4 regions of the Bradyrhizobium quebecense genome follow, and region 1 is predicted to be linked to each of the others. Evidence: predicted binding sites of a transcription regulator. Region 1 holds the regulator's gene; each other region holds the start of a gene.
What was found. Region 1 encodes LexA, which represses DNA repair genes until DNA is damaged. Its sites were predicted from a motif close to TGTTCNNNNTGTGTTCNG; they were not measured.
Positions count from the first base shown of each region.

Region 1 (7,387 bases):
GACCGACAGAACTGCGGCCAGGCTGCCAAAAATGTAGAAGTCGTACCATTCAATGATGTTTCCCACCGACGCAGCGACAATCACGCGACGAAAATCGCTCGGTACTTGAATTGCCATGTGCTGCTCCTATCAATTGCAAACGCTACTCTTCGCGTTTTTCAGCGCTCGATCCGCTCGCGGCGTGCGCGTGGTGCGCGGCGTTGCAGGCGAGATTTGCGAGTTTGTCCGCAACGCCTGATCTCAGGGGAGTTTTGGGCCACCTGAGAAGAGCTCCAGCGGCCTTCAGTGCCGCGAGCCGTTGCCACCTCATCCCCGTCTGTCCGGGAGTGGAGGCATCAGGACAGTCTAGTCCCAATGGGATCGGCACCTAATGAGACTTTCGGCTCGATCGGTTTGACGCAGGCACCGGCGGCGGCCTGCCGCCGGGAGCCGTGACGCAGGTCGGTCCTGGTATCCCGGCTGGCCGGTCCCGTATTCTTGATCCGTTCCGCTAGCGATCAGGTCGCAGCTTCCGCTAGCCTTGCCCCCGGCAGGGATCGCGAGCGGAATGGCGGAGCAGAGTACGACGCCGGGCGGCAGACGCGGCTACGCGGGGACATGGCCGCCGCGCGCGGCTGCGCCGGTCGGTGGCTATATTCCGGTGCGCGCCAGCACCTGGCGGCCTCTCGTCGAGACATTGCGGCAATGGGCGCGTGCGGAGACGGGGGCCGGGCGGCTGTTGCCGTGGGTGTCGGTGGCGTTCGGCACCGGCATTGCATTCTATTTTGCGGCCGAGCACGAGCCGGTGCTGTCGGTCGCGGCGACCGTCGCAATCGCGCTCTGCCTGCTGGCGTTGCTGCTTCGGCGGCGCAGCGTGTTTCCCGCCGTCGTGATGCTGGCGGCGGTCGCGGCGGGCTTTGCGACCGCGACATGGAAGACCGCGCGGATCGCCCATGGCGTGCTGGCGCGGCCGATATTTTCCGTGGCACTGACCGGTTTTGTCGAGACACGCGACGTCCGCGAGAAGACCGACCGCTTCGTGCTGCGCGTCGTGTCGATGGAAAGCCAGCGCGAGGTGCCAAAACTCGAGCGCGTCAGACTCTCGGTGAAGAAGGGCACCGCGCCCGAGGTCGGCAGCTTCGTCGAATTGAAGGCGCGGCTGATGCCGCCGCTGGGGCCGCAGCGGCCGGGCTCCTATGATTTCGGCCGCGATCTCTATTTCCAGGGTATCGGAGCATCCGGTTTCGCAATGGGCGCGGTGAAGACCAGGGAGCCGCCGGCAACTGGTGGCCTTGCGTTGCGCTATGCCGCCTTCATGCAGTGGCTGCGCGATGCCATCGACGCGCGCATCCGCACCACCCTCGACGGGGATCAGCGCGCGATCGCAACCGCGCTGCTCACCGGCCGGCGCGATGCGATCACGACGCCGGTCAACGACGCGATGTTCATCTCGGGCCTCGGCCACGTGCTGTCGATTTCCGGCTACCACATGGCCGTGGTCGCGGGTGTCGTGTTCTTCACTATCCGCGCGCTGCTTGCGCTGTTTCCGGCGCTGACGGCGGGACACCCGATCAAGAAATGGGCGGCGGCGGCCGCGCTCGTCGCGGCGGCGTTCTACCTGCTGCTGTCGGGAGCGGAGGTCGCGACCCAGCGATCGTTCTTCATGACGGCCGTGGTGCTGATCGCGGTGATCGTCGACCGCCGCGCGATCACCTTCCGCACGCTGGCGGTGGCGGCGCTGATCGTGCTCGCGATCGCGCCGGAAGCGCTGGTGCATCCGAGCTTTCAGATGTCGTTTGCAGCAACGCTCGGGCTGGTGGCGCTGGTGCAGATCGGGCTGCCGAACCTGCTGGCGTCACCCGATCATTCGGCGACCGCGCGGGTTGCGCTGTGGGGCGGGCGCGAGCTCACGATGCTGATGCTGGCCTCGCTGGTGGCGGGGCTCGCGACCACGCCCTACGCCGCGTTCCATTTCCACCGCGTGACGCCCTACGGGCTGCTGGCGAACCTTGCGGCGATGCCGGTGGTGTCGGCGGTCGTGATGCCGGCCGGCCTGCTCGGGCTGCTCGCCATGCCGTTCGGCTTCGACGGGGTGTTCTGGGCGATCATGGGTTTCGGCATCGACTGGATGATCCTGGTGACGCAATGGGTCGCGGCGCTCCCGGGCGCAGTCGGCCGGATGGCGGCGTTCGGGGTCGGACCGATGATCGTGGCGAGCGCCGGCCTCGTCCTTCTCGGGCTGTTGCGCACGCCGCTGCGCTGGTCGGGTGCCGTGCTGCTGGTGGTCGCCTCGGTCTGGGCTGTGCGGGTGCCGCAGCCGGACGTGCTGGTCTCCGCCGACGGCCGCAACGTCGCAGTGCGGGGCGGCGACGGCCGGCTGCATGTGATGCACAGCGCGAAGGACGCATTTCTGGTCAAGGAGTGGCTGGCAGCGGATGCTGACGCGCGGACCGCCACGGATTCCTCGCTCGGCGAGGGCGTCTCCTGCGATCCGAGCGGCTGCGTGACGCAAGGGCCGGGCGGCTCCTTCGTTGCGCTGGCGAGCCGGCCCGAGGCGCTGGCCGACGACTGCGAGCGTGCGGCGCTGATCGTGACCGCGCGGCCGGCACCGCGGGACTGCGCGGCCTCGGTGATCGATGCCGAGCGGCTGCGGCGCCACGGCGCGCTGGTGCTGCGGCGCATCAGGGACGGCTACGCCATCGATGCGGTCAAGCCCGGAGGGATCGACCGGCCATGGTCGCCAGCGGTTCCCGGCGATGGCGAGAGCGAGACCACGCTGCGCGCACCCGCCAGCGCCCCCCGGCCTGCCGTCGATGCGACGCCGGCCGAGACCGATTTGCAGGGCGAGGATTAGCCGTTGTCGGGTAAGGGGCCGGTCGGCAGCTCGAACAGGCCGAGATGGTATTCGTCGGAGTCGGGGCCCGCGTCGGGCTTCTTGACGAGGGTGAAGGAAGCCTCGGGGAATTGCTCCCAGACCTTCAGGTCGTCAGCCGTCACCGTCAGCCAGCCGAACCGGAACATGTAGCGACCCGGCTCCGTGACGCGTCCAGCCTTTTGCCATGTGACCTTGTCGACCACCACGCACGTCCTCCGTGCCCGATGATGCGCCAAGGCGCGCGCCGACGCAATTCTCCAGCCGCGCCCCGGAACCCGGCGTCCGGGGTCGCTCGAAATCGCTTAGGTCATCCGCCGCCGAACAGCTCATTCCGCGGCGACGATGCGCTCAACCCAAAAACAGCGACGCAAATGCGGAGGGCCGCCGCTCCACAACCTTCGGCTTCTGCTCGACCGACGGATGCAGTGCCGGCAATTGCAGCACGCTGACGCGTTGTCCCTCGACGAGCTGGGTCACCAGCACATGGCTGCCGTCGGGGAATTCGACCGCGTCATGATGGCGATCGGGAACGTCGGGCTCGACTTCGTTGAACACGCCGACGCGGAAGTTCATCGTCTTGGTCCAGATCCAGCGGCTGTCGTAGCGAACGTTCTCGGCGAAAGCGAGCTCGGTGCCCGGCAGCATGCAGACCGCGACAGTGGGATCGGTCTCCGAAGCAAAGCCGCGGGTCGACGTGCCGCGGAAAGTCGTGGTGATCAGCGTCTCTCCAACAATGGCGGGGCGCGACGCCACGGCGTGCAGACTATAGTCACACATCGGATGGCTCCTCAAATCGAGGTAGCGACCCGTGCCTCTCCTTGAGGCATAGGGCCTCTACCAGAGTGGACGATAGCGAACGAGTGTCTCCTCGTTTCTGGGCGATTGTACGACTGGTCGCCAAACGCTCCCGATCACAAACACGCGACGCTGCGTGAGAGGTATCGGAGCGCATCGGGCAAACAGCACGTTACGCTATCATTCAAGGAACGATCCGATGTGTCGCTCGTTCCCGGCCGCCGCAAGTATTTGAAATTCAGTATTTGCGATAGAGGCCGATCAGCTTGCCCTGGATGCGCACCCGGTTCGGCGGCAGGATGCGCACTTCATAGGCGGTGTTGGCCGGCTCCAGAGCGATTGATGCGCCGCGGCGGCGGAAGCGCTTCAGGGTGGCTTCCTCCTCGTCGATCAGCGCCACCACGATGTCGCCGGTGTTGGCGACGTCGTTGCGCTGGATCAGCGCCATGTCGCCGTCGAGGATGCCGGCATCGACCATCGAGTCGCCGCGCACTTCCAGCGCATAGTGCTCGCCGGAGCCGAGCATGTCGGGCGGTACGCTAATGGTGTGGCTGCGGGTCTGTAGTGCCTCGATCGGCGTACCGGCGGCGATCCGGCCCATCACGGGGACCGCGACCGGACGGTTGCCGTCGTCCTCGGCGATCGGCGGCGTGCTGGTGCGCTTGCCGAGGGTGCCTTCGATCACGCTCGGGGTGAAGCCGCGGCGGCCGTTACCGCCGCCGGCCGAGAGCTCGGGCAGCTTGATGACCTCGATGGCGCGGGCGCGGTTGGGCAGGCGGCGGATGAAGCCGCGCTCTTCCAGCGCAGTGATCAGGCGGTGGATTCCGGATTTCGAGCGCAGGTCGAGCGCATCCTTCATCTCGTCGAACGAGGGCGGTACGCCGGCCTCTTTCAGACGTTCATTGATGAAACGCAGAAGTTCGTACTGTTTGCGCGTGAGCATCTCGAGTATTCCCCCGGTTGGTAGCGTCGTTCGATTCCGAGACTCTTCAGGTGGGCCTACAGGCGGGGCCAGTCCTCAGGAGCACGGTGCTCATCACGAGCGCTCCCTCGCGGCTTCCCATTTGTACACACCCGTACTCGAAACAAATCATGAACGGACACTATATGTTCGATATGTGTTCCGCAACCACTTAATTTCCGGTGAACGCATCCGGCGAGCGCTCAAGCGATGCGGTCTCCGCTGTCACTCGGGCAGCGTCAGGATCTCGCATTCGCTGCCTTTGCCGGCGGCAGGCGCAAACGGCGGACGCACGAGAAGTGCCCGTGCCGCAGCGAGATTCCCGAGCAGCGACGAGTCCTGCTGCATCACAGGCGTTGCGATCAGCGTGCCGTCCTCGCGCTCCTCGAGGCGTGCGCGCAGATAGTCCTCGCGCTGGTCGTTGGCGGCGAGGTCGCGGCCGAGCACTGCGCTCGCGCGGCGGTGATGAATCGCTTTTCGGCCGCTCAGTGCCCGAATCAACGGCACCAGAAACAGGAAGGCGCAGACATAGGAGGACACCGGATTGCCGGGCAGGCCGATCACCCGCATCGCGCCGAGCCGGCCATGCATCATCGGCTTGCCGGGCCGCATCGCGATCCGCCAGAACGCCATCGCGACGCCCTCGGCCTCCAGCGACTGCTTGACCAGGTCGTGGTCGCCAACCGAGGCGCCGCCGGTCGTGATCAGGATGTCGGCACCGGTCTCGCGCGCCCGGCGGATACCGGCGGTGGTGGCCTCCACCGTGTCGGCGGCAACCCCGAGATCGACGGTCTCGGCGCCTTCGGCGCGCGCCAGCGCCCGCAGCGCATAGCCGTTGGAATAGACGATCTGGCCGGGGCCGGGCGTCGAGCCCGGCATCACCAGCTCGTCGCCGGTCGCCAGCACCGCGACCTTCGGACGGCGGTGCACCGGGAGGTCCGGATAGTTCATGGCGGCCGCCAGCGACAGCGCGCGATCGGAGAGGCGGCTGCCGGCATCGAGCAGCACGTCGCCTTCACGGAAGTCGACGCCGGCCGGGCGGATGTGCCGTCCGGCGGTTGCGGCCTCGGTAATCGTGATGTGGTCGCCGTCGACGGCGGTGTCTTCCTGGATGATGACGGCGTCGGCGCCATCGGGGATCACGCCGCCGGTGAAGATCCGCACCGCTTCGCCGGGGCCGACCGTGCGCTCGAACGGCCGGCCGGCGGCGACTTCGCCGATCACTTTGAGCCGGACCTTCAGATCACCAGCGTCGGCCGCGCGCACGGCATAGCCGTCCATCGCCGACATCGGCTGCGGCGGCTGGGTGCGCCGGGCGGCGAGGTCGCGCGCCAGGGTGCGGTGGTAGGCGGCATCGAGCGCGACCATCTCCTCCGGCAGCGGTTCGGCGCCGGCGAGGACGGCGGACAGGGCATCGGCAACCGGCATCAGGGCCACGCTCGGAGCTCCTTCAATCCAAATGTTCAATACCAAGTGCAGTCAGAGCCCTCGCCACGTCATCCGTCGATGTCACGTGGATGGCATGAAGGCCGCGCGCCCGCGCGCCCTCGATGTTGGCGGCCAGATCGTCGAAGAACAGGATCCGCGACGCCGGCACGCCGATGGCTTTTACCACATGATCGTAGGCCTCGGCGTCGGGTTTCCGAAAGCCGATCGTCGAGGACAGGAAGACGGTGCGGAAATGGCTGAGCAGCTCGGTATGGAGGACGGAGAAATGCGCGACGTGGGCCGGATTGGTGTTGGAGAAGGCGTAGAGCGGCATCCACTTCGCGGCGGTCGCGAGCAGGGGTGCAATCCCCGGCATCTCGCCGGCGAAGATCGCATTCCAGCCTTCGAGGAACTGCGCATCGGTGAGGTTGATGCCGAGCGTCCGGCGCAGGTTTGCGAAGAACGCCGCGTCGTCGATCCGGCCGATCTCATGATGCTTGAAGCTGTCGTCGACGACAAATCGCGTCGCGAGGTCGGCCGGCGCGCAGCCGGCATGCCGCGCCCAGTGCGCCATCACCTTCTCGAAGTCGATGTCGAGTACGACGCGGCCGATATCGAACAGCAGCACGTCGACGGAATCGGGAGAGAGTTGCGAGGTCATTGCGTGAAACCGTGTACGAGAATTGCGGGCGGGCGGCAATGTCCTCGATTTGTGCGGCAGGCATGCGACGACAGGGGCGGGGTGTCGTCCTTGTGAAAGCAGGCTCACGGCCACGGCCAAACTTTCAATTCCGCGCTCCTCAGGACGACGGTGATAGAGACGAACGCGAGATCTCCCCAATAGTCGTCCTGGCGAAAGCCAGGACCCATAATCACCGCGTTCGGTGATGAACGGGATCGCGGCCCCAGCTCGCGCAACAATGGGCACGTGGAGTAATGGCTCGTGGCTTCGCCAGGACGACGATGAGGACGGTTCTCGCCGTCATTGCGTGGTGTCATCGCCCGGTGCGATCCGCACGCGGCTTTCCCTGCGCCCTCTTCAAGAGAGAGCCCCGAGCGATGAGTTGAACTTCCGATAAAGCGAAATATCTTTGCGGTGGAGGCTCGCGCCGACGGGCAGATCAGTGATTGGGCCTTACGGGCTTCCGATGCGCAGCAAATTGGCTGCTGGGCGCATCTCTCACATCCTGGAAAGCGCCAGGCCGAGGTAGGCGATGAGCGCGCCGGTGCTGAGAATGACGACGACGAGTGCCTGCTCCGAACGTGCCTGTAGGGTTTTTCGGCTCACGGCGATGACGCTCCATCCTTCATGATCATGCTGTCCAACTCACGTCGGCTGTTATCCGTTC
Region 1 is NZ_CP088022.1:3,020,027-3,027,413, reverse strand. It holds gene HU230_RS14610 (MFS transporter) at 1-117, opposite strand, end outside; gene HU230_RS14605 (ComEC/Rec2 family competence protein) at 548-2,833, shown strand; gene HU230_RS14600 (hypothetical protein) at 2,830-3,057, opposite strand; gene HU230_RS14595 (hypothetical protein) at 3,203-3,631, opposite strand; gene lexA (transcriptional repressor LexA) at 3,888-4,592, opposite strand; gene HU230_RS14585 (molybdopterin molybdotransferase MoeA) at 4,836-6,047, opposite strand; gene HU230_RS14580 (HAD family hydrolase) at 6,061-6,699, opposite strand.

Region 2 (7,387 bases), 2.5 Mb from region 1:
TGCCGTTCGGGTTGACCTTGAGGAATTCCGGCGCGAACTGCTCGCCCTTGCGGGTGTCGACCGGGATCGCCTCGAACGGCAGGCCGGATTCTTCCAGGAACAGGGCAACCTTGTTCGGGTTCGGCGCGCCGTTGAAATAGAATTTGATCATGAAGGGACTCCCTTGGTTCTGTGACCGGCGAGATCGGGACGCGGCGGGGCAAGGCCGCTTGGCCCCTCATGCGCAAAATTCGCTGCAATGCGCAAGCGACGAGTTTGTGAATCAGGGTCGCGTGGCGCGCTGGTCAACTGCCCCAGAAGAAGCCCAGGATACCCGCGACGATCAGCGCAACGCCCGCGACGTCCAGCACGGCGGCGGAGCGGGTCGCGGCGTGCAGGTTGGAAAGCTGCGTCGCGCGCTCGGAGCCGCGGGCATAGCCGTGCACGATGATCTCTTCATTGAACTCGCCATGCGCCTCGAGGGCGAGCGTCAGGCCGACGCAGACCAGCAGGATGCCGAAAATGATCAGGCCGAAGAATCCGAGCAGGCCGATCAGCAGCATCGGAAACATGCCGAGCAGGAAGACCGGCAACAGCGGCACCAGCAGCAAGGTCTCGGATTGTCTTCGCATCGGGCGACCAATCGAAACGGCAAGTGACGGACGTCAATCTAGGCCCGGCGCCGCGGCGCAACAAGGCGGCCACGTTCAAGACGGCGTCATCTTTTGTCATTCCGCGGCGCCGCGAAGCGGCGAGCCCGGAATCCATCAGGCCGCAGTTTATGTGGCGCGATGGATTCCGGGTTCTCGCTTCGCGAGCCCCGGAATGACAGCGATAGAGGACCGTACGATGGGTGGAGCGAAGCGATACCCATCGATCACACGGCACGAAGGCGATGGGTTTCGCTTCGCTCTACCCATCCTGCGGTGCCGCATTCGCGGCCGCTCAGCCCACCGCCATCTCGGAGCGGATCTCGGCGCGCAACTCGTCGATCAGCCTTAGGCCGGTCTTGGTCTCGACGTGCCAGAAGGTCCAGCCGTTGCAGGCGCCGGAGCCCTGCGCGACCGCGCCGATGCGGTGGATCGAGCCGACCTTGTCGCCGAGCATGATGGCGCCGTCGGCGCGCACCAGTGCGCCATGGCGCTTCTTGGCATCGACGAGTTTCGCGCCGGGCACGATCATGCCGCGTTCGATCAGTTCGGAGAATGCCACCCGCGGCGCCTCGCGCGCGGTCATGAACGGGGCCAAGGTCTCGACCGGCAGCGGCTCGATCGCGGCGATACGGGCTTCGGCGGCGGCGGCATAGGTCCTGTCGCGCTCGAAGCCGATATAGTTGCGGCCGAGCCTTTTGGCGACCGCGCCTGTCGTTCCGGTGCCGTTGAACGGATCGATCACGAGATCGCCGGGCTTCGACGACGACAGCAGCACGCGGGCGAGCAGCTGCTCGGGCTTCTGCGTCGGATGGACCTTCTTGCCGTCGTCGCCCTTGAGGCGTTCCTCGCCGGTGCACAGCGGGATCAGCCAGTCGGAGCGCGCCTGCACGTCCTCATTGGACGCCTTCAGCGCTTCGTAATTGAAGGTGTAGCCCTTGGCCTTCTCGTCGCGCGCGGCCCAGATCATGGTCTCGTGCGCGTTGGTGAAGCGGCGGCCGCGGAAGTTCGGCATCGGATTGGACTTGCGCCACACGATGTCGTTCAGGAGCCAGAAGCCGAGGTCCTGCATGATCGCGCCGACGCGGAAGATATTGTGATAGGAGCCGATCACCCAGAGCGTTGCCGACGGCTTCATCACGCGGCGGCAGGCGAGCAGCCAGGCGCGGGTGAAATCGTCATAGGCAGCGAACGACGAGAACTTGTCCCAGTCGTCGTTGACGGCATCGACATGCGATTCGTCGGGGCGTTTGAGATCGCCCTTGAGCTGCAGATTGTAGGGAGGATCCGCGAAGACCAGGTCGACCGAGCCGGCCTGAAGCTTCGACAACTCGGCCACGCAATCGCCAATGACGATGTGGCTCGACGGGGCACTCTCAAATTTAGTGCGGGGCGCCCTTGCAGACGCCCCGCGACGCGACACTACCATGACTCAAGAACTCTGACTCAGGCGACGCTGTCGGCGACGCGGGACTAAACAACCGACTGGCGCCACATTGACCCGGCAAAGTAAAAATCGACTTAATTGGAAATGTTCATGCAAAAGATTGCAGCAGCTTTCGAACGGCGTGGCGCATTGTCGTTGGCGTTGTGCTGCAACATCAGCGCGTTCGGCGAAAAATTTTGCGGATCATCAAACCGGCACGATTCGGCCGGTAAATTGCCGCTGCTTGCAGCGGTTCGCACTGCAAAGGATGCGCGTCTAACGACTAGGCAATTTTTGCCGGGCAGGATATTGATTAACAGAATGGAAATTTTAGGTGGTGTGTCCCGCATTGGGGCGCCGACTGGAATGAAGGGAAACCGCCATGCGCTATGATGATTTCCGCCGCAGCGACGATATCGAAGACCGTCGCGACGACAGCGGCGGCGGCGGTGGTGGCGGCTTCGGGATTCCGATGGGCGGCGGTGGCGGGCTCGGCATCGGCACGGTCATCGTGCTCGGCCTGCTCGGCTATGCCTTCGGCATCGATCCGCGGATCCTGATCGGCGGCGCCGAGATTCTCACCGGCGGCGGCCAGGCTCCGACCTATCAGACCGATCGGCAGTCGTCGGGCGGGCAGGCCAAACGCGGCGCGCCGACCGACGAGATGGGCAGCATGATCGCCGGCATCCTCGGCGAGATCGACGATCGCTGGAGCGAGATCTTCCAGGCCTCGGGCCAGACCTACACCGGTCCGAAGATCGTGCTGTTCCGCAACGCCACCAATGGCGGCCGCTGCGGCATGGCGCAGTCGGCGATGGGACCGTTCTACTGCCCGCCGGACAAGACCATATTCCTCGACACCGGCTTCTTCCGCGAGGTCGAGACGCGCTTCCGCGGCTGCTCCGGCAACGCCTGCAAGTTCACTGCGGCCTATATCATCGCGCATGAGGCCGGCCATCACATCCAGAACCTGCTCGGCATCATCCCGCGGGTGAACCGGCTGCAGCAGCAGGCGGGCAGCAAGGCCGAGGCCAACGCGCTTCAGGTCAAGGTCGAGTTGCAGGCCGATTGCCTCTCCGGCATCTGGGTCAACCGCGAGGAGAAGAAGCGGCCGGGCTTCCTCGAGGCCGGCGACATCGACGCCGCGCTGACCACGGCGAACGCGATCGGCGACGACACGCTGCAACGGCAGGCGACGGGCAGGGTGGTGCCTGATTCCTTTACCCACGGCTCCGCCGCGCAGCGCAAGCAATGGTTCATGACTGGCTACCAGCAGGGCACCGTGCAGGCCTGCAACACGTTCGGCGGCAACGGCTAGTCATTGTTGATTGATCGCCGGGTGTAGCCGCGATTTCGGTTCACCTCTCCCGCTCGCGGGGGAGGTCGCATCGCATCTTCAGATGCGATGCGGGTGGGGGCTCTCTCCTCGCAAAGGCTCCGACTCGCGGCGACACCCCCACCCCAACCCTCCCCCGCAAGCGGGAGAGGGAGCGAGAGAGCAAGCCATGTCGATCGACGAATCCAAAACGTTCATCCCGCTCAACATTGCGGTGCTGACGATTTCCGACACCCGCACGCTGGCGGATGACAAGTCGGGCACCACGTTGGCCGACCGTCTCACCGCGGCCGGCCACAAGCTCGCGGCACGCGAGATCGTCACCGACGACGTCGAGGCGATCCGCGCCCTGATCCGGCGCTGGATCGCCGATCCGGGCGTCGATGCCGTCATCACCACCGGCGGCACCGGCTTTACCGGCCGCGACGTGACGCCGGAGGCAGTCGAGCCGCTGTTCGAGAAGCGGATGGACGGCTTTTCGATCGCCTTCCACATGCTGAGCCATGCCAAGATCGGGGCATCGACGATCCAGAGCCGCGCCACCGCCGGCGTTGCGGGCGCGACCTTCATCTTCTGCCTGCCCGGTTCGCCCGGCGCCTGCCGCGACGGCTGGGACGGCATCCTGGCCGCGCAGCTCGATTACCGCACGCGGCCCTGCAATTTCGTCGAGATCATGCCGCGGCTGGATGAACATTTGCGCCGCCCGAAGGCCAAGGGCGCGAGCGTGTAGACACCACCGTCGTCGTTCCGGGCCTGCGCCTAACGGCGCATCCCCGAATGACGAGATATGAAGTTCTAAAGATCCAACTCCCACGTCTCCCCGACCAGGTCGACGCCAAAGCTGTGGTGCTTCTCTTCCTTAACCCGCTGAAAGCCGGCACGTGCATAGATGCCGCGCGCGGCGAGCAGGATGCTCTGGGTCCACAGCGTCATCTTCCCGTAGCCCATCTCGCGTGCGGAGCGGATGCATTGCTCGACCAGCGCGCGGCCGACGCCGAGCCCGCGCGCCTTCTCCTCCACCGCCAGCAGCCGCAGCTTGGCGATTCCGTCGCCGCCGTTGACCAGGAAGACCGAGCCGACCGGCTCGCCGTCGACCTCCGCGATCCAGCAATGCTCACGGGCCGGATCGAACGATCGCAGAAACTGCGCGCAGATCTCGGCCACCAATGCCTCGTAGCTGATGTCCCAGCCATATTCCTCCGCGTAGGCGCGTCCCTGTTGCGAGATCACCCAGCCGATGTCGCCGACGCGGTGACTGCGCAGCAGGAAACCCACCGGCTTCCCGGCCGGCGGCTCCAGCGACTGCTCGATCGTGCTCATGGCGCTCACCACGGCCGCACGGCGGTCGCCGTCCATCTGCTTCAGCAGCGCGCCGACCTCGTTGCGCGAGCGGCGGTCGAGATCGGCGGCAGCAGTGCGGCCCTTGGCGGTGAGGGCCACCTCGTTGACGCGCTTGTCGGCCTTTGACGGCTTGCGGGTCACGATCTGGCGGCGCTGCAGTGCCTGTAGCGTGCGGCTGACGAAGCCGGCATCGAGGTCGAGATCGCGCACCAGATCGGTCGCGGTGCAATCCGTGCGATGCGCGAGCTCGTAGATGATCCGCGCTTCCTGCAAGGTGAACGGGGAATGCAGCAGCTTCGGCTCGATGATGCCGAGCTTGCGGGTATAGAACCGGCTGAAGCCGCGGACCGCGGCGACCTGGCTCTCGAGAGCGGCGTCATGGGAGTTTGATTTCATCAAACATATTATTTGACGGAATCAAATAATCCGCAAGCGCTTTCTAACGCGGTTGCTTGGCGCGAACCGGTGCCTGCTTGGCTTGACTATGCCTTACGCCACCATGATCCTGCTGCGCAGCATGGTGCGGGAGGAGCGGCCGAGCCGGCGCAGCAGCCGCGCCTCGGAGCGGCGGGCGTCCGGCCGGTAGCCGCCGATCCGCTCGTAATGCTCGCGCGCGATCAGAAGGCCCTGTTCGGCCGAGGGGCCGGTGATCATCCGGGCCACGAATTTGAGGCCGTCGCGCAGACCGGGGTCGGTGTAGGGCGCGCGGGCGTAGCGGAAGATGCCGGCGCGGTCCTTGCCGCTTGCCGCCACCATCTGGATGAACTGGGTGGTCTCCTCGATCCAGCCGGCATCGAGCACCGCGCCCGGATGCAGGAACATCAGCCAGGGCGAACGCGCCTGCCTGGCGCCTGCCGCGAGCGCCGCGGCGCGCGTGCCCTCGAAACGCAGGAAGTGACAGCCGGCGATGTCGGCAACGCGCTCCATCACGTCGCTATTGGCGCGGTCGACCAGCAGTACCTCGCGGATGACGCCGGCGGCCGCGCCCGGCACCAGCGCGGCCAGCGTTGCGACCGCGGTGCGCTCGACTCCGTCGGTGGGGATGATCACGCTCAGCATGATTTGAGGCTTCGCTGGCTCAAACGGTGGAGAAACTCCGGCCGTGTTATCACCTTGTCATATTCAAAGCAGCCTTTTCGCCTGCAGATTTTTACGCCATCACTTTGTGGATTTTCTCAGCTCGCGTTCTTGATTTGTTCTCGGGCTGTGTTAGCTTCAAAGCATGAGCCGAGCATCCTCTCATGCCCTCAAGCACCCGCCGGTAACGGCGCCCTCCGATAACCCGGCGGGTGCAGCCACCCCTTTTCCCGAGCTTGCGGTCGCGATCGAGCGCGAGCGGCGGCGCGGCCGCGGCGCGCAGTCCAACGCCAGCGGCCGCTACGAGGCCGAGGCGCGGGTTGCCTTCGACGATGGCTGGCAGAGCCTCGACGACCTGCCGCCGTTCCAGACCACCGTGGCGCTCGACACCTCGCGCAAGGTGATCACCCGCAACGACTCGCCCGACATCGGCTTCGACCGCTCGATCAATCCCTATCGCGGCTGCGAGCACGGCTGCGTCTATTGCTTCGCGCGGCCGACCCACGCCTATCTCGGCCTGTCGCCGGGCCTCGACTTCGAGTCGAAGCTGTTCGCCAAGCCGGACGCACCCGAGTTGCTCGAGAAGGAGCTTGCCGCGCCAGGCTACGAGGCGCGGATGATCGCGATCGGCACCAACACCGATCCGTATCAGCCGATCGAGCGCGAACGGAAGATCATGCGCGGCATCCTCGAGGTGCTGGAGCGCGCCGGTCACCCGGTCGGCATCGTCACCAAGTCGGCGCTGGTGACCCGCGACATCGACATCCTGGCGCGGATGGCCAAGCGCAATCTCGCCAAGGTCGCGCTCTCGGTGACGACGCTCGACCCGAAACTCGCCCGCACCATGGAGCCGCGCGCCTCGACCCCGTCGAAACGGCTCGAGGCGATCAAGCGGCTCGCGGATGCCGGTATCCCGACCACCGTGATGGTCGCGCCCGTGATCCCGGCGCTGAACGATTCCGAGATCGAGCGCATCCTCGATGCCGCCGTGCATGCCGGCGCCAGGGAGGCGAGCTATGTGCTGCTGCGGCTGCCGCTCGAGGTGCGCGATCTGTTCCGCGAATGGCTGATGGCGAACTATCCCGACCGCTATCGTCATGTCTTCACGCTGATCCGCGACATGCGCGGCGGCCGCGATTACGACTCGCAATGGGGCACAAGGATGAAGGGCACCGGCCCGATGGCCTGGATGATCGGCCGCCGTTTCGAGATCGCCTGCGAAAAGCTCGGCCTCAACAAGCGGCGCACCAAGCTGACCACCGATCACTTCGCCAAGCCGAAGCGCAGCGGGCTGCAGCTCAGTTTGTTCTGATACCACAGGCGTCATTGCGAGGAGCGAAGCGACGAAGCAATCCACGCTCAGGTATATGCGGTACGATGGATTGCTTCGCTTGGCTCGCAATGACGGGAAAGGTAAACATGAGTAACGCCCCGCCCGCCCGCTTCACCGTCCTCACGCTCGGCGTCAGCGACATGCGCGCCAGCATCGCCTTTTACGAATCGCTCGGCTTCACCAGAAAGATGCGCGCGACCGGCGAGGAGGTTGCCTTCTTCGAGACCGGCGGCAGCGTGCTCGGG
Region 2 is NZ_CP088022.1:471,137-478,523, forward strand. It holds gene HU230_RS02385 (glutathione S-transferase family protein) at 1-151, opposite strand, end outside; gene HU230_RS02390 (hypothetical protein) at 285-611, opposite strand; gene HU230_RS02395 (site-specific DNA-methyltransferase) at 925-2,058, opposite strand; gene HU230_RS02400 (hypothetical protein) at 2,167-2,448, shown strand; gene ypfJ (KPN_02809 family neutral zinc metallopeptidase) at 2,438-3,373, shown strand; gene moaB (molybdenum cofactor biosynthesis protein B) at 3,561-4,121, shown strand; gene HU230_RS02415 (bifunctional helix-turn-helix transcriptional regulator/GNAT family N-acetyltransferase) at 4,187-5,128, opposite strand; gene HU230_RS02420 (glycosyltransferase family protein) at 5,222-5,791, opposite strand; gene HU230_RS02425 (PA0069 family radical SAM protein) at 5,955-7,121, shown strand; gene HU230_RS02430 (VOC family protein) at 7,229-7,387, shown strand, end outside.
Region 2: the regulator LexA is predicted to act here: its motif matches at 5,916-5,933, upstream of HU230_RS02425 (PA0069 family radical SAM protein).

Region 3 (7,387 bases), 3.4 Mb from region 1:
TCGAACGCCCAGAGATCCTTGATCAGGCGATACTCCCGCTCCTTTTCCCATTTGCGGGTCAGGAAGGCCACGATCGCCTCGCGGCCGGCAAACACCTCGGAGCGATTGCGCCAGCGGCTGTCCTCGGTATAGGCGCCGGCAACCCGAACGGGGTCGCGCGAATTCCAGGCATCTTCCGCCATGCGCGCCTTCTGCGCGGCGGTCTCGCGGGTAAAGGGCGGCAGCGGCGGGCGTGACATCGGCGATCCCTCGCGGTTGGTTTGTCATGCGCAAATCTATCGTCGCCGGATGAAGAGTCGATAGGCCGTTTCCTATCGCCCCATAGCTAGGCCATATCGGCCTTCATCAGCGCACGGATGGACTTCGGAATCGGCTGTGCCCTGCCCTGACTAACGAAGGCAACGCGCACCTGCGCCTTCACAAGCACGTCATCGCCGCGCCTGACCTCCTGGGCGAGCATGATGGAGGCGCCCTTCACCGCGATCGGCCAGGTCACGACGTCGAGCATGTCGTCCATCCGCGCGGGCTTCAGGAAGTCGAGCGTCATCGAGCGCACCACAAAGGCGAAGCCGCCGGTCTCCTCCTGCGCCTCCTCGAACAGCGCGTTCTGTTCGGCGCCCATCAATCGGAGATGATTGGTGCGCCCGCGCTCCATGAAGCGCAGGTAATTGGCGTGGTAAACGATGCCGGAAAAATCGGTGTCTTCGTAATAGACACGGACCTGCATATGGTGTCGGCCATCGCGGATCGCACCGTCAATATGGGGTAAGGTCAATTGCGGCCCCTCGATCGCTCTCGGAAAGACAATCGTGTTACGCAAATTGCGCGATCACGCAAGCACGATCAGGACACCACAGGCCCCTTTGCGCCGAGCGTGACCTGCACGATCTCGGGTGGCACGCCGAGGCGGAACGGCATGATGCTGCAGCCAAGGCCGCCGGAGACGACCACGTCGCATTTCAGCTTGATGTGGCCATAGGCGAGCCGCATGCCGTGCTTCACCGGCACCGCGGGCGACCATCCGAGCAGCCGGATCTGGCCGCCATGGGTGTGGCCGGACAGCTGTAGCGCGACGCGCGAGGGTACGCGGAGCGCGACGTCGGGCTCATGCGCGAGCAGGATCACCGGCGCATCGTCGGTGACTTTTGCAAGCGTCGCGTTGAGATCGTCAACCCCGATGCGCCGGACCTCGCGATAGCGCCGCGCCGGCAGATAGGCGAGCTGATCGCCAAGACCGGCGAGCCAGAACGGACGGCCGTCCTTGACCAGCCGCACCGTGTCGTTCTCGTAGACCGGGATGCCCGCGCGCTCCAGTGCACGGCGCGCGACGGGGGTGCCCTGCCCCTGCCGCTGCACCGTCTTGTCGTCCCAATAGTCGTGATTGCCGAGCACGGCATGGACGCCGAGCGGCGCCTTCAAGTGCTTCAGCACCGCCGCCCATTCGGAGGCCGGAATGAAGCGGGTGACGTGGCGCAGCCCCGCGACATAGTCGCCCAGCAGCACGATGATGTCCGGGTTCAGCGCGTTGGTGCGCTCGACGATCTCGGCGATGCGATCGAGCGACATCCATGGATCGCAGGCGTGAATGTCGGCGATCGCGGCGATCTTGAGCGGAAAGTCCGAAGGCCAATGCCGCGGCGACAGATCGTAGCGCGTCAGCGTGAGCCGGACGACCGGCTCGCTCAGGCCGTAGGCCCCGGTCGAGGCGGTCGCGGCGGTCATTCCGCCGAACCCGCGAAGAAAATGACGACGTGAAATCATGGACGTTTGATCGGTGATACCTGATCCAGGATAGGCCCTTGGATTGGAGTGAAATTGGGCCGCGTTTGTGCAGACAACCTGCAGAGACGTCGCAATGTTTAGTGGGCAAGGTTACCGTGAGGCGTGACGCGCCGCATCAACACGCCTTTTCACGTCTTCGAGAGCGAGGCATTTTGTTTGAGCATGATCTTCACCGGAAAACCGCTTCGCACTTTTCCGGATCATGCTTAGTCGTCGTCGCCATTGCCGCCGAACAGGCCGAACTGCGAGGGATCGCGGTTCGGCTCGGCGAGGCCGAGATGGCGGAAGGCATGCGAGGTCAGGAGCCGGCCGCGCGGGGTCCGCTGCAGATAGCCGCACTGGATCAGATAGGGCTCGATGATGTCCTCGATCGCATCGCGCGGCTCAGACAGCGCCGCCGCCATGGTCTCGACGCCGACCGGACCGCCGCCATAGTTCAAGGCGATGGTGGTGAGATAGCGCCGGTCCATCGCATCGAGCCCGGCGCTATCGACCTCGAGCGCACTCAGCGCCCGGTCGGCGATGCCGCGATCGATGGCTTCGGCATCGGCCGCGGAGGCAAAGTCGCGCACGCGGCGCAGCAGGCGGCCGGCGATGCGCGGCGTGCCGCGGGCGCGGCGCGCGATCTCGTTGGCGCCGTCAGGGCTCATGCCGATGTTCAGCACGCGGGCGCCGCGGGTGACGATTTTCTCCAGCTCTTCCTCGGTGTAGAAATTGAGCCGGATCGGAATGCCGAAGCGGTCGCGCAGCGGATTGGTGAGCAGGCCTGCGCGCGTCGTCGCGCCGACCAGCGTGAATTTCGACAGCTCGATCTTCACCGAGCGCGCCGCAGGGCCCTCGCCGATGATCAAATCGAGCTGGAAATCCTCCATCGCGGGATAGAGCACTTCCTCGACCGCCGGGCTCAGGCGATGGATCTCGTCGATGAACAGCACGTCGCGCTCTTCCAGATTGGTGAGCAGCGCCGCGAGATCGCCGGCCTTCGCGATCACAGGGCCGGAGGTGGCACGGAAGCCGACACCGAGCTCGCGCGCGACGATCTGCGCCAGCGTGGTCTTGCCGAGGCCCGGTGGACCGACGAACAGCACGTGATCGAGCGCCTCGCCGCGCTTCTTCGCCGCCTCGATGAAGATCGAGAGATTCTTGCGCGCCTGGGCTTGGCCGACGAACTCCGACAGCGACTGCGGACGCAGCGCAGTGTCGCCGACATCGTCGGAGCGGCGTTCGGGCGTGACCATGCGCGAGGGCGTGTTCATATCGGATAGCCGCTGAACCGGTTGCTGATCAATCGTGACAATTGAACTCCCACGAAGAGCACCAGAGTTGTGGCCAGCAGCACTGGAAATGCAGTCAACTCCGCCGATCCGGATATCACGACGCTGCTCATTAGCATCGACAGCGCTGCGGCAATAAGAACATTCCACCAGACCACGCCGCCGCGAATTTGACCGACTGCAGCAACCAGCGTCGCCACGAAGATTGCGGGCATCGACCAGATTTTCAAGCCAAGCAACGCAACGTCAAGCGTATCGTGCTGAACCGAGAAACACCGCGCCACGCGGCTCAGCAAGCACCATGAGGCGGACAGGCCGAACAAGACCAGGACTCCCGTGATCAGGCAGCCGCAAAAGATGACAATCAGGGCGTAGGCCCACCATGTCAGCGAACGGCTCTTCGACTTTGCAGCCGCTCCGGCCTGCCGATCCACCCTCACTTCGACAATTCCTTCAGGCCCAGCCGGATCAGCTGCGCGGTCTCGGCCTTCTCGCCGGCGCTGCGGGAGGCGGCGGCGATAGCGGCGGCGGCCTGCGGCTGGCCGTAGCCGAGATTGACCAGCGCGGAGATCGCATCCGTCACCGGGCGCGGCGCGCGGTTGTTGTCGATCGCGCCGGACAGGTGCACCACCGCGGGATCGACATCGGCGAAGCCCGGCGCCTTGTCCTTCAACTCGCTGACGATGCGCTCGGCAACCTTCGGCCCGACCCCCGGCGTCCGCGCCACCGCCGCCTTGTCGCGCAGCGCGATCGCATTGGCGAGATCGGTCGGCGGCAACGTGCCGAGCACCGCGAGCGCGACCTTGGCGCCGACGCCCTGCACGGTCTGCAACAGGCGAAACCACTCGCGCTCGAGATCGCTGCGGAAGCCGAACAGCTTGATCTGGTCCTCACGGACATAGGTCTCGATCGAAAGCACGGCCGCGCCGCCCGGCTGTGGCAGCGCCTGCAGCGTACGGCTGGCGCAATGCACCTGATAGCCGACGCCGCCGACGTCGAGGATCACGTAATCCTCGCCATAGGAATCGATCAGGCCCTTGAGCTTGCCGATCATAGGCTCGCCACCCTGAGCCGCAGCGCGGTGCTCTGGCGATGATGGGCGTGAGTGATCGCGACCGCGAGCGCGTCGGCGGCGTCGGCGGACGGCGGCTCGGCTTTCGGCAACAGGATCTTCAGCATCACCTGGATCTGGCTCTTCTCGGCATGTCCGGCGCCGACCACGGTCTTCTTGACCTGGTTCGGCGCGTATTCGGCCACCGAGATACCGAACATTGCGGGCGCCAGCATGGCGACGCCACGCGCCTGGCCGAGCTTCAGCGTGGCAACGCCGTCCTTGTTGACGAAGGTCTGCTCGACCGCAGCCTCTGCCGGTCGGTAGTCGCCGAGCACGGCGGCAAGCCCCTCATGGATCGCGAGCAGCCGGCTCGCCAGCGGCAGGTCGTCCGGCGGCTCGACCGAACCGCAGCCGATGTAGACCAGACGGTTGCCCTCGGTCTCGATCACGCCCCAGCCGGTCCGGCGGAGACCCGGATCGATACCGATGATGCGGACGGGAGAGCGAATCGGCTGCGATGTCATGGGCTAGTGATACCGCCTGCGCGGGGAGAACGAAACACAAACGGAGGTCCGTCCCCTGCCGCGGTCGTTGTGCTCGGCCTCGCTCGTCATCCCATCCTTGCTTGTCATCCCCGGCAAAAGCGGGGGTATCCAGTACGCTGCGGCCTCGCGGATCAAACGACGGTCTCTGGAATACTGGATCGCCCGAAGCGAACCGGGCGATGACAACGGAGTTCGGGGTGATGAACGGGCGCTTACCCGCCCATCTTCGCGAGCAGCGCGTCGGACACCTCGAAATTGGCGTACACGTTCTGCACGTCGTCGTGCTCGTTGAGCAGGTCCATCAGCTTCAGCAGCTTTTCGCCGGTCTCGTCGTCGACCGCGACGGTGTTCTGCGGCTTCCAGGTCAGCGCCGCCTTGCGCGGCTCGCCAAACTTCGCTTCCAGCGCCTTTGCGACTTCGCGGAAGGTCTCCTGCGAGGCGTAGACCTCGTGACCGGCTTCGCTCGAGACCACGTCGTCGGCGCCGGCCTCGATCGCGGCGTCCAGCATGGCATCGTCGGAAGCGACCTTGGCATCGTATTCGATGATGCCGGTACGGTCGAACATGAAGGCGACCGAGCCGGTTTCGCCGAGATTGCCGCCCGACTTGGTGAAGAACGAGCGGACGTCGGAAGCGGCGCGGTTGCGGTTGTCGGTCAGCGCCTCGACGATGACGGCGACGCCGCCGGGGCCATAGCCCTCGTAGCGGATCTCGTCATAGTTCTCGCCCTCACTGCCCAGGGCCTTCTTGATGGCGCGGTCGATATTGTCCTTGGGCATGTTCTCGGCCCGCGCTGCGACCACGGCGGCGCGCAGCCGCGGGTTCATCGCCGGGTCCGGGGTGCCGAGCTTGGCCGCCACGGTGATTTCGCGGGCTAGCTTGCCGAAAAGCTTCGACTTCTGGGCATCCTGCCGGCCCTTGCGGTGCATGATGTTCTTGAATTGGGAATGGCCGGCCATGCGACGTCTCTTCGAGCGTAGGGTCTGAACAGGGGTGGAAAACGCGGCCTTATAGGCCCCTGGCGGTCAAAATCAAAGGTCGGCAGGGGACGTCCGGCGGGGGAATACTACCGCAAGCCGGAATATGAGGCACTTGTTAACCATGACTTCATGCCCGGATGCGAGGATCACCCCGTCCCGCCGCAACTTTCCAAGAGCCCCCATCCCCATGGCGTTCGGTTTGTTTCGAAAGCAAATGCCGGAGCCGGCCGCGCCGCAGGTTCCAACCGCGGCCGCTGCGGCTGAAGTCCCGACCGAGACTGATTCGGCCAAGGATTCGTCCGGGGAAATCCTGGAGCTGCTGGAACTCGAGCTCGGCGCGATGATCCGCCAGCTCGAGCGCGCCGCAGGCTCGGTGGCCGACGGCGCCGAGGCGACGGCAGCCAAGCTCGCGACCATCCGCGCCCGCACCGACGCGCTGACCGGCCGCAGCAGCGATGCGCAGAGCACCGCGACGACGTTCTCCGAAGCCGCCGACCGCTTCACCCATTCCGCCGAAGGCATCGGCGCGCAAGTGCGCAGCGCCAGCCAGCTCGCCGACGACGCCGCGGCGGCGGCGCGCGAGGCCACCGCCAATGTCGATCGCTTGCGCGAATCCTCGGCCGCGATCGGTAATGTCGTCAATCTGATCGCGCAGATCGCGCGGCAGACCACGCTGCTGGCGCTCAACTCGACGATCGAAGCGGCGCGCGCCGGCGCCGCCGGCAAGGGTTTTGCGGTGGTCGCCACCGAGGTCAAGGCGCTGGCGGTGCAGACCCAGAGCGCGACCGAAGAGATCACGCGCAAGATCGAGGCGTTGCAGAAGGACGCCACCGGATCGGCGGACGCCGTCCACCGCATCTCGCAGGCGATCGAAAAGATCCGTCCGGTGTTCGAGAACGTCAACGGCGCGGTCGCCGAGCAGAACCAGATCACCGGCGAGATGGGCCAGAACGCGGCCTCCGCCTCCCACTTCATCGTCTCGGTCGGCACCAGCGCCGGCGAGATCGACTCGGCAACCCGCGAAGCGGCCGCGCACGGCGACAATGTCGCCAAGGCCGGCAAGGCGGTGACCGCCTTCGCCCAGAAGCTGAAGGCGCGCTGTGCAGTGCTGCTGCGCCAGGACGAGCGCGGCGATCCGCGCAAGAACCAGCGCCTGCCGTGCAGCCTCACGATCGAGATCACGACCGCGCGCGGCATGATCACCGCGCCGGTCTACGAGATCGCGATGGACGGCATCCTGATCGGCGGGCCGGATGCCGAGAGGCTGCCGGCCCATGAGACCCTGACCGCGACCTTGCAGGACGTCGGCGCCTGCCGGATCAGGATCGGCGATCGCTCCAAGGCAGGCAGCCAGGCGCGCTTCGAGGCGGCGACCGCCACGCTGCGCGAGAAGATCGAAGACCGGATGTGGGCGATTCACGAGGAGAACGCCGAACTCGTCACCCGCGCGATGGAAGCGGGTCGCACGCTGAGCAAGCTCTTCGAGGACGGACTGGCAAGCGGCGCGATCACGCTCGCCGACATGTTCGACACCGACTATGTCGAGATATCAGGCACCAACCCCGTGCAGTATCGCACCAAAATGCTGGATTGGGGGGATCGCTCGCTGCCCGCTCTGCTCGAGGCGTTCCTCGCCAAGGACAAGCGCCTGGCGTTCTGCGCCACGGTCGACCGGAACGGCTATCTGCCGGTCCATAACAAGATCTATTCGCAGCCGCAGCGGCCGGGCGACGTGGCCTACAACACCGCCAA
Region 3 is NZ_CP088022.1:8,321,547-8,328,933, reverse strand. It holds gene HU230_RS39545 (nuclear transport factor 2 family protein) at 1-239, opposite strand, end outside; gene ybgC (tol-pal system-associated acyl-CoA thioesterase) at 326-727, opposite strand; gene HU230_RS39535 (metallophosphoesterase) at 844-1,761, opposite strand; gene ruvB (Holliday junction branch migration DNA helicase RuvB) at 1,989-3,038, opposite strand; gene HU230_RS39525 (hypothetical protein) at 3,035-3,490, opposite strand; gene ruvA (Holliday junction branch migration protein RuvA) at 3,493-4,110, opposite strand; gene ruvC (crossover junction endodeoxyribonuclease RuvC) at 4,107-4,634, opposite strand; gene HU230_RS39510 (YebC/PmpR family DNA-binding transcriptional regulator) at 4,868-5,614, opposite strand; gene HU230_RS39505 (methyl-accepting chemotaxis protein) at 5,823-7,387, shown strand, end outside.
Region 3: the regulator LexA is predicted to act here: its motif matches at 4,660-4,677, upstream of ruvC (crossover junction endodeoxyribonuclease RuvC).

Region 4 (7,387 bases), 4.2 Mb from region 1:
GGTCGAGCCCGAGGCGCTCGGCATCATCGCGCGCGCCGCCGAAGGTTCGGTGCGCGATTCGCTGTCGCTGTTCGACCAGGCGATCGCGCATGCCGCAGGCCTCGTGAAGGCCGACGCGGTCAGGCAGATGCTCGGCCTCGCCGACCGCACCCGGGTCATCGATCTCTTCGATTCGCTGGCGCGCGGCGATCTCGCCGGCGCCTTCGCCGAATTCCGCGCGCAATATGATGTCGGCGCCGATCCGGTGGTGGTGCTGTCCGATCTTGCCGAGTTCGTCAATTTCGTCACCCGCGTGAAGTTCGTGCCGGGAACCGCGGACAACGTCGCGTTCGGCGAGACCGAGCGGGTGCGCGCGCGTGAATTCGCCGCAAAACTGTCGACGCGGGTGCTGTCGCGGATGTGGCAGATGCTGCTCAAGGGTATCGCCGAGGTGCAGACCGCGACGCGGCCTGCCGCTGCCGCCGAGATGGTGCTGGTGCGGATCGCCTATGTCGCCGACCTGCCGACGCCGGATGAAGCGATCCGGATGATGATCGAGCAGAATGGCGGCGGCGCGGCGCCCGCGACGTCGGGCTCCGCCGCATCGTCAGCGCCACGCGGCGCGCCGGCCTCGACGATGTCTGCCATGCCGTCGGCGCGGGCACCGCAGGGCGCGCCGCGCGCCGATCTCGCCGCGCGTCCGCAGATGGCGGCCCCAGTCGCCGATGCCGCGCCGGCGCTGCGCATCACCAGCTTTCCGCAGCTGATCGCGCTCGCCGGCGAGAAGCGCGATATCATGACCAAGAGCGCGCTGGAGGCCGATGTGCGGCTGGTGCGCATCGAGGATGGCCAGCTCGAGATCGCGCTCGAGCCGAAGGCACAGCGCGCGCTCGTCACCGATCTGTCGCGCAAGCTCGAACTATGGACCGGGCGGCGCTGGACCGTGATCATCTCCAACGCGGCCGGCCAGCCCACCGTGCGTTCGCAGAACGAATTGGCGCGCAGCGAGCATCAGCGTGCCGCGGAGGCCGATCCGCGCGTGCAGGAAGTACTGGCGCGCTTCCCCGGCACCAAGGTGGTCGAGGTCCGCCGCCTTGCCGCCGAGGTTCCGGTGGCGGATGCGACCGGCGAAGACCCGATTGAAACTTCCGACAGCGACGACGATTGATCTGACGATAGGAACGCACGCATGGCTGATTTTCTCGGCATGATGAAGCAGGCAGCGCAGCTGCAATCCAAGATGCAGGCGATGCAGGAAGAGCTCGGCAATGTCGAGGTCGAGGGCATCTCCGGCGGCGGCCTGGTCGCCGTGCGCATGACCGCGAAGATGGAAGTGAAGGGCATCAAGATCGATCCGTCGCTGATGAAGCCGGAGGAGCGCGAGGTGCTCGAGGATCTGCTGGTCACCGCGCTGGGCGACGCGCGTCGCAAGGCCGAGACCGCGATGCAGGAGAAGATGATGGCACTTACCGGTGGGCTCGGCCTGCCGCCGGGATTTGGTCCGACCTAAATGGCTGCGAGCGTTGCCGGCCCCGAGATTGAACGCCTGATCCAGTTGCTGGCGCGGCTGCCCGGGCTCGGGCCCCGTTCGGCGCGGCGCGCGGCACTGCATTTGATCAAGAAGCGCGAGGCCCTGATGACGCCGCTGACCGCGGCGCTGCAGGTCGCGATCGACAAGATCCAGGTCTGCAAGACCTGCGGAAACATCGATACACAGAACCCCTGCACGGTCTGCACCGATCCGCGCCGCGATCCCTCGATCATCGTCGTGGTCGCCGATGTCGCCGATCTCTGGGCGCTGGAACGTGCCAATGCGACCAATGGACGCTATCACGTGCTCGGCGCAACGCTGTCGCCGCTCGACGGTGTCGGCCCGCAGGATCTCACCATCGATCAGCTGGTGGCGCGCGCGCATGCGCCCGAGGTCAGCGAGATCATTCTGGCGCTCAATGCGACCGTCGATGGCCAGACCACCGCGCATTACATTACCGACCTCTTGTCGGAGGCCAATGTGCGGGTGACGCGTCTGGCGCATGGCGTGCCGGTCGGCGGAGAGCTTGATTACCTCGACGAAGGTACGCTATCGGCTGCGATGCGGCAGCGGACGCTGTTCTAGCGCGCGCTCGAAAGCCGGACGCAACGGCGTTTGCCGGTCGATCCTTCATAAGTCGAAAAGATCGCACTGAAACAAAACGATAGGGTGGATGACGTTTCGGGGACGGTCATCCACGCTCTGACGAATCAAGTACGGAACCACTGCAAATGACGACACACCGATTCGGCGTACGCCTGGGCGTTGCGCTTCTGGCGGTCACCTTCGCCGCGCCCTGTGCGATCGCGCAGCAGAGCGACGCGCCGCAGAAGCCCGGCAAGATGATCCGGGCCGGCGACGTGCTGTCGGGGGAACTCGGCGTAATGAAGGTGCGCGACACCAAGAATCGCGGCAAGCGCGTCGCGACCTACCAGATCACCAGCGAGCCGCGCCGCCTGCCGCCGCCGAACGGTCTCTGCAACCTCGAAACCGGGCCGGAAACTTTTCAGCTGATTCCGACCAACGACGCCCAGGCCGCGCAGCTCAAGAGCCTCTCCGGCAAGGCCATCTCGGTGAAGGTCGACGAGATCGCCTGCGCAAAGGATGCCGGCGAGATGAGCGAAGCCATCGTCACCAAGTGGAGCGTGGTGGCGAAGTAAACTGTCATCGCCCGGCTTGCGGCCTTCGCTGAAGCTTCGGCGCGCCAATGATCGCGGCCTCGTCGAAGCCTTGGCGTAGACGGGACCGGGCGATCCAGTACGCCGCGGCCTTTCCATCGAAGCAACGGGCGTCTCTGGAATACTGGGTCACCCGCCTTCGCGGGTGACGACAGTGGAGGACTAAACCTTCACCGGCCCCAGCTCATCGAAATGCCCGCGCCGCTGCAGCCAGGCGAGCAGGATCAGGCTCGGGATCGCGACCAGCACGCAGATCACGAAGAACATTTGCCAGCCGACGGCCTTGGCGACATAGCCAGCGCCCGATGACAGATAGGTGCGGCCGACCGCCGCGAGCGCCGTGAGCAGCGCGTACTGGGTCGCGGTGTGCAGCGGATTGCGGCACAGGGCCGAGAGGTAGGCGACGAAGATCACGGTGCCGATGGCGCTGGTGAAATTCTCCGCCGTGATCGCAAGCGCAAGCGCCCATTGATCGACGCCGACATGCGCGAGCCAGGAGAACGAGAGGTTGGCGACCGCCTGCAGCACGCCGCCGATCCAGAGGCTGGTCGCGAGCGAATAGCGCCGCGCCACGAAGCCGCCGGCAAAGCCGCCGATCAAGGTCGCCGCAAGGCCGACGCCCTTCACGATCGCCGCGTAATCGACCTTGGAAAAGCCGATGTCGATCACGAACGGTGCGGTCATGGTGCCCGAGAAGGCGTCGGTGAACTTGAACAGCACCACGAAGGCGAGCGCCGCGAGTGCGTCCTTGCGGCTGAGGAATTCGGAGAATGCGCCGAGCGCCGCGTGCAAGACGCGTTCGGCTGCGGTCTGCGCATGCGTGGCCGCCTCTGCGCCTTTCGATTGCGCCGGCTCGGTCGCAGCAAGTGCGGTGACGATGCCGATCACGACCAGCGCGGCCATCACCACATAGCCCCACATCCACGCCGACGGTCGCGCGACGCCGGCGGTTTCGAAACCGCTGACGATGAACAGCGCGCCTGCGGTGGAGACCAGCATTCCGATGCGATAGGCCGCGACATAGGATGCCATACCGGCGGCCTGCTCGCTCTCAGGCAGGCTTTCGACGCGGAAGGCATCGACCACGATGTCCTGCGTCGACGACGCGGTCGCGACCAGCAGCGCGGCGAAGGCCGCGAACCACGGCGATCGTGCGGGATCGGCCAGCGCCAGCACTAGGATCGTCGCGATCAGCAACAACTGCGAGAGCAGCAGCCAGCCGCGGCGCCGACCGAAGACCTGCGTGAACAGTGGCACGTGCAGCGCGTCGACCAGTGGTGCCCAGAGGAACTTCAGCGTGTAGGGCGTACCGATCAGCGCGAGCAGCCCGATGGTGCCGAGATCGACCCCGGCTTCCTTCATCCAAACCTGCAGCGTCGAGCCCGATAGTGCCAGCGGCAGGCCGGAGGAGAAGCCGAGCAGCAACACGATCAGCACCCGCGGCTGCAAATACACCGCGAAGCTGTCGCGCCAGGAGGTTGGCACCGGCTTTGCAATCGTGTCTGACGTCGCCTCGGGTGCTGTCATGGGCCGTTGGTAGCAGATTCGAGCCGCAAAAAGGGTGTCGTCGCCCGGCTCGACCGGGCGACCCAGTATCCCAGAGACCTATCCGCCGCCACCGGCGATCTCCGGGTAAAGATCAATCCAGTCCGGATTGTCCTTCTCAATTAGGGAGATTTTCCATCCACGCGGCCATTTCTTCAGCCGCTTCTCGCGCTTGATCGCGTTCTCAGGATCATCGAATTGCTCGAAATAGACGAGCTTCACCACATCATATTTCTCTGTGAAACTGTCGATGAGTTTCAATCTGTGCTCGCCGACACGGCGAATGAGATCATTTGTCACACCAATGTAGAGCGTGCCGCCGATGCGGCTGGCGAGGATGTAGACGTAGTAGCTGCGTGCCCCCAACTGCGGCCTCTGGAATACTGGATCGCCCGGTCAAGCCGGGCGATGACACCGACTATGAGGTGAAATCAGGGGCCATACTACTCCCCCGCCTGCAGCTTGCGCGGGGCGGGGAACAGGTCGGTGGCGGCGGGTTTGACGAAGCGGGGGACTTCGATCGGGGTCTCGGACTTGCTGAAGTCGAGTTCCTCGATGCGGCCGGCGCGCTTCTCGATCTTGTCGGCGGAGATCAGGATCTGCCTGACGTCCTCGTTCACTTGGCCGAAGTGATTTTGCAGCTTGAGCACGCGGTCGCGCAGGCGGCCGAGGTCGTCGCCAAGATGCATCACCTCGTTGCGGATCTGGTCGGCGGCGTCGCGGATGCGGGCGTCCTTCAGGATCTGCTGCATCACCTGGATGGCCAGCATCAAGAGCGAGGGCGACACCAGCACGACGCGGGCGCGATAGGCCTTCTGGACCACGTCGTCGAAGCCGTCATGGATTTCGGCATAGACCGATTCCGACGGCACGAACATCAGCGCGGTGTCCTGGGTCTCACCCGGGATCAGGTACTTCTCCGCGATGTCGCTGACATGCTTCAGCACGTCGGCGCGCAGCCGCTGGCTGGCGAATTTGCGTTCCTCGTCGCTGCGCGCATCGTGCAGCGCCGTCATGGCCTCCAGCGGGAACTTCGCGTCGATACAGAGTGGGCGCTGGTCGGGCAGGAACACGACGCAGTCCGGCCGCTTGCCCGTGGTCAGCGTGTACTGGAACTCGTACGAGCCCTTCGGCATGCCGTCCTGGACGATCGCCTCCATCCGCGCCTGGCCGAACGCGCCGCGCGACTGCTTGTTGGCGAGCACGTCGCGCAGCGTCGTCACCTGGGTGGTGAGCTCGTTCAGGTTCTTGTGCGCGTGATCGATGATGCCGAGCCGCTCGTGCAGCACGCGCAGCGAATCCATCGTGTTGCGCGTCGATTGTTCCATCGACTGGCCGACCCGGTGGGTCACCGAATCCAGCCGCTCGTTGACGGCGCGGGCCATCTCGGCCTGGCGGCCGGCCAGCGCCTGCGCCATGGCGTCGACCCGCCCGGAGGATTCGCTCTGGGCCCGCAGCATGTCGGCAAGCCGCTCCTCCAGCTCGTCGGCGCGAATGGCCTGGGCCATCGCGAGTTCCGCGCCGCGCCGGCTGGCGCGTGCGATCACCACCGCGATCGCGAACAGCAGGATCAGCGCCAGCGCGCCAAGGCCGATCAACGCGTCGGAGACACGGACCGGCAGGTCGCCAATCGTGAGGAGAATCTCGTTCATGCCATCAGTTGTAGCCGATTCGGCGTCGCCATCGAACGAAAAGGGAACATTTATGGTAAACACTCCCTTAAATTTCCTGGTTAACGTTGCGTGAAGAAACGTGGTTAAGGCTGTCTTAACCGGTTCCTGAGCGCATTGACCCCATGAAGTCAGCAGCTTAAATCGCCGCCATGGCATTACGAGAAATCATCATCCTGCCGGACAAGCAGTTGCGTCTGGTGTCGAAACCGATCGAGAAGGTGACGCCGGAGATCCGCAAGCTCGCCGACGACATGCTCGAGACCATGTATGACGCGCCGGGCATTGGGCTGGCGGCGATCCAGGTCGCGCAGCCGCTGCGGCTGATCACCATGGACCTCGCCAAGCGCAACGAGAATGGCGAGACCACGCCGCAGCCGCGGGTGTTCATCAACCCGGAGATCATCTCGCATTCGGAAGAGCTGTCGGTCTACGAAGAGGGCTGCCTGTCGATCCCCGAATATTACGAGGAGGTCGAGCGCCCGGCGCGGGTGCGCCTGCGCTTCACCGACCTCGACGGCAAGCTGCACGAGGAGGATGCGGAGGGGCTCTACGCCACCTGCATCCAGCACGAGATCGACCACCTCAACGGCGTGCTGTTTGTGGACTATCTGTCGAAGCTGAAGCGCGACCGCGTTTTCAAGAAATTCGAGAAGGCCGCCAAGCGCGCGGCGGAGTAGGCGTTGCCGTCTCCTCAGACGCGTCATGGCCGGGCTTGACCCGGCCATCCACGTCTTGCTTCGCCGTCGCCGAAAACGGATGCTCGGGGCTTCTTGTGCGAAGACGCGCTTCGCGCTTAAGCCCGGGCATAACTGAGCACTCCAACTGGCACCGAGCCTGATCGCATGCCTCTCCGTCTGATCTTCATGGGCACGCCCGATTTCGCGGTGCCGACGCTGCTGGAGCTGGTGGCCCATGGCCACGAGGTCGTGGCGGTCTATACCCGCGCGCCGAAGCCGGGCGGGCGGCGCGGCCTGCAGTTGCAGCCGACGCCGGTCGAGCAGGAGGCGCGCCGCCTCGGCATTCCCGTGCTGACGCCGAAAACCCTGAAGACACCGGAGGCGCTCGAGGAGTTTCGCGCGTTTGACGCAGATGCCGCCGTCGTGGTCGCCTATGGCATGATCCTGCCGCAGGCCATTCTCGATGCGCCCAAGCTCGGCTGCTTCAACCTGCATGCTTCGCTATTGCCGCGCTGGCGCGGCGCCGCGCCGATCAACCGCGCCATCATGGCGGGCGACGCCGAAAGCGGCGTGATGGTGATGAAGATGGATGTCGGCCTCGACACCGGCGACGTCGCGATGGCCGAGCGGCTGCCGATCTCGGACAGTATGACGGCATCCGACCTGCACGACGCGCTGGCGCCGCTCGGCGCCGATTTGATGGTGCGCGCGATGGGCGCGCTGCAGCGTGGCGGGTTGCAGCTGACGAAGCAGAGCGCGGACGGCGTCACCTACGCCGCCAAGATCGAGAAGGCCGAGGCGCGG
Region 4 is NZ_CP088022.1:7,552,970-7,560,356, forward strand. It holds gene HU230_RS36130 (DNA polymerase III subunit gamma/tau) at 1-1,147, shown strand, start outside; gene HU230_RS36135 (YbaB/EbfC family nucleoid-associated protein) at 1,169-1,489, shown strand; gene recR (recombination mediator RecR) at 1,490-2,095, shown strand; gene HU230_RS36145 (hypothetical protein) at 2,242-2,670, shown strand; gene HU230_RS36150 (AmpG family muropeptide MFS transporter) at 2,851-4,215, opposite strand; gene HU230_RS36155 (GIY-YIG nuclease family protein) at 4,294-4,599, opposite strand; gene HU230_RS36160 (DNA recombination protein RmuC) at 4,677-5,885, opposite strand; gene def (peptide deformylase) at 6,056-6,583, shown strand; gene fmt (methionyl-tRNA formyltransferase) at 6,749-7,387, shown strand, end outside.
Region 4: the regulator LexA is predicted to act here: its motif matches at 5,917-5,934, upstream of HU230_RS36160 (DNA recombination protein RmuC).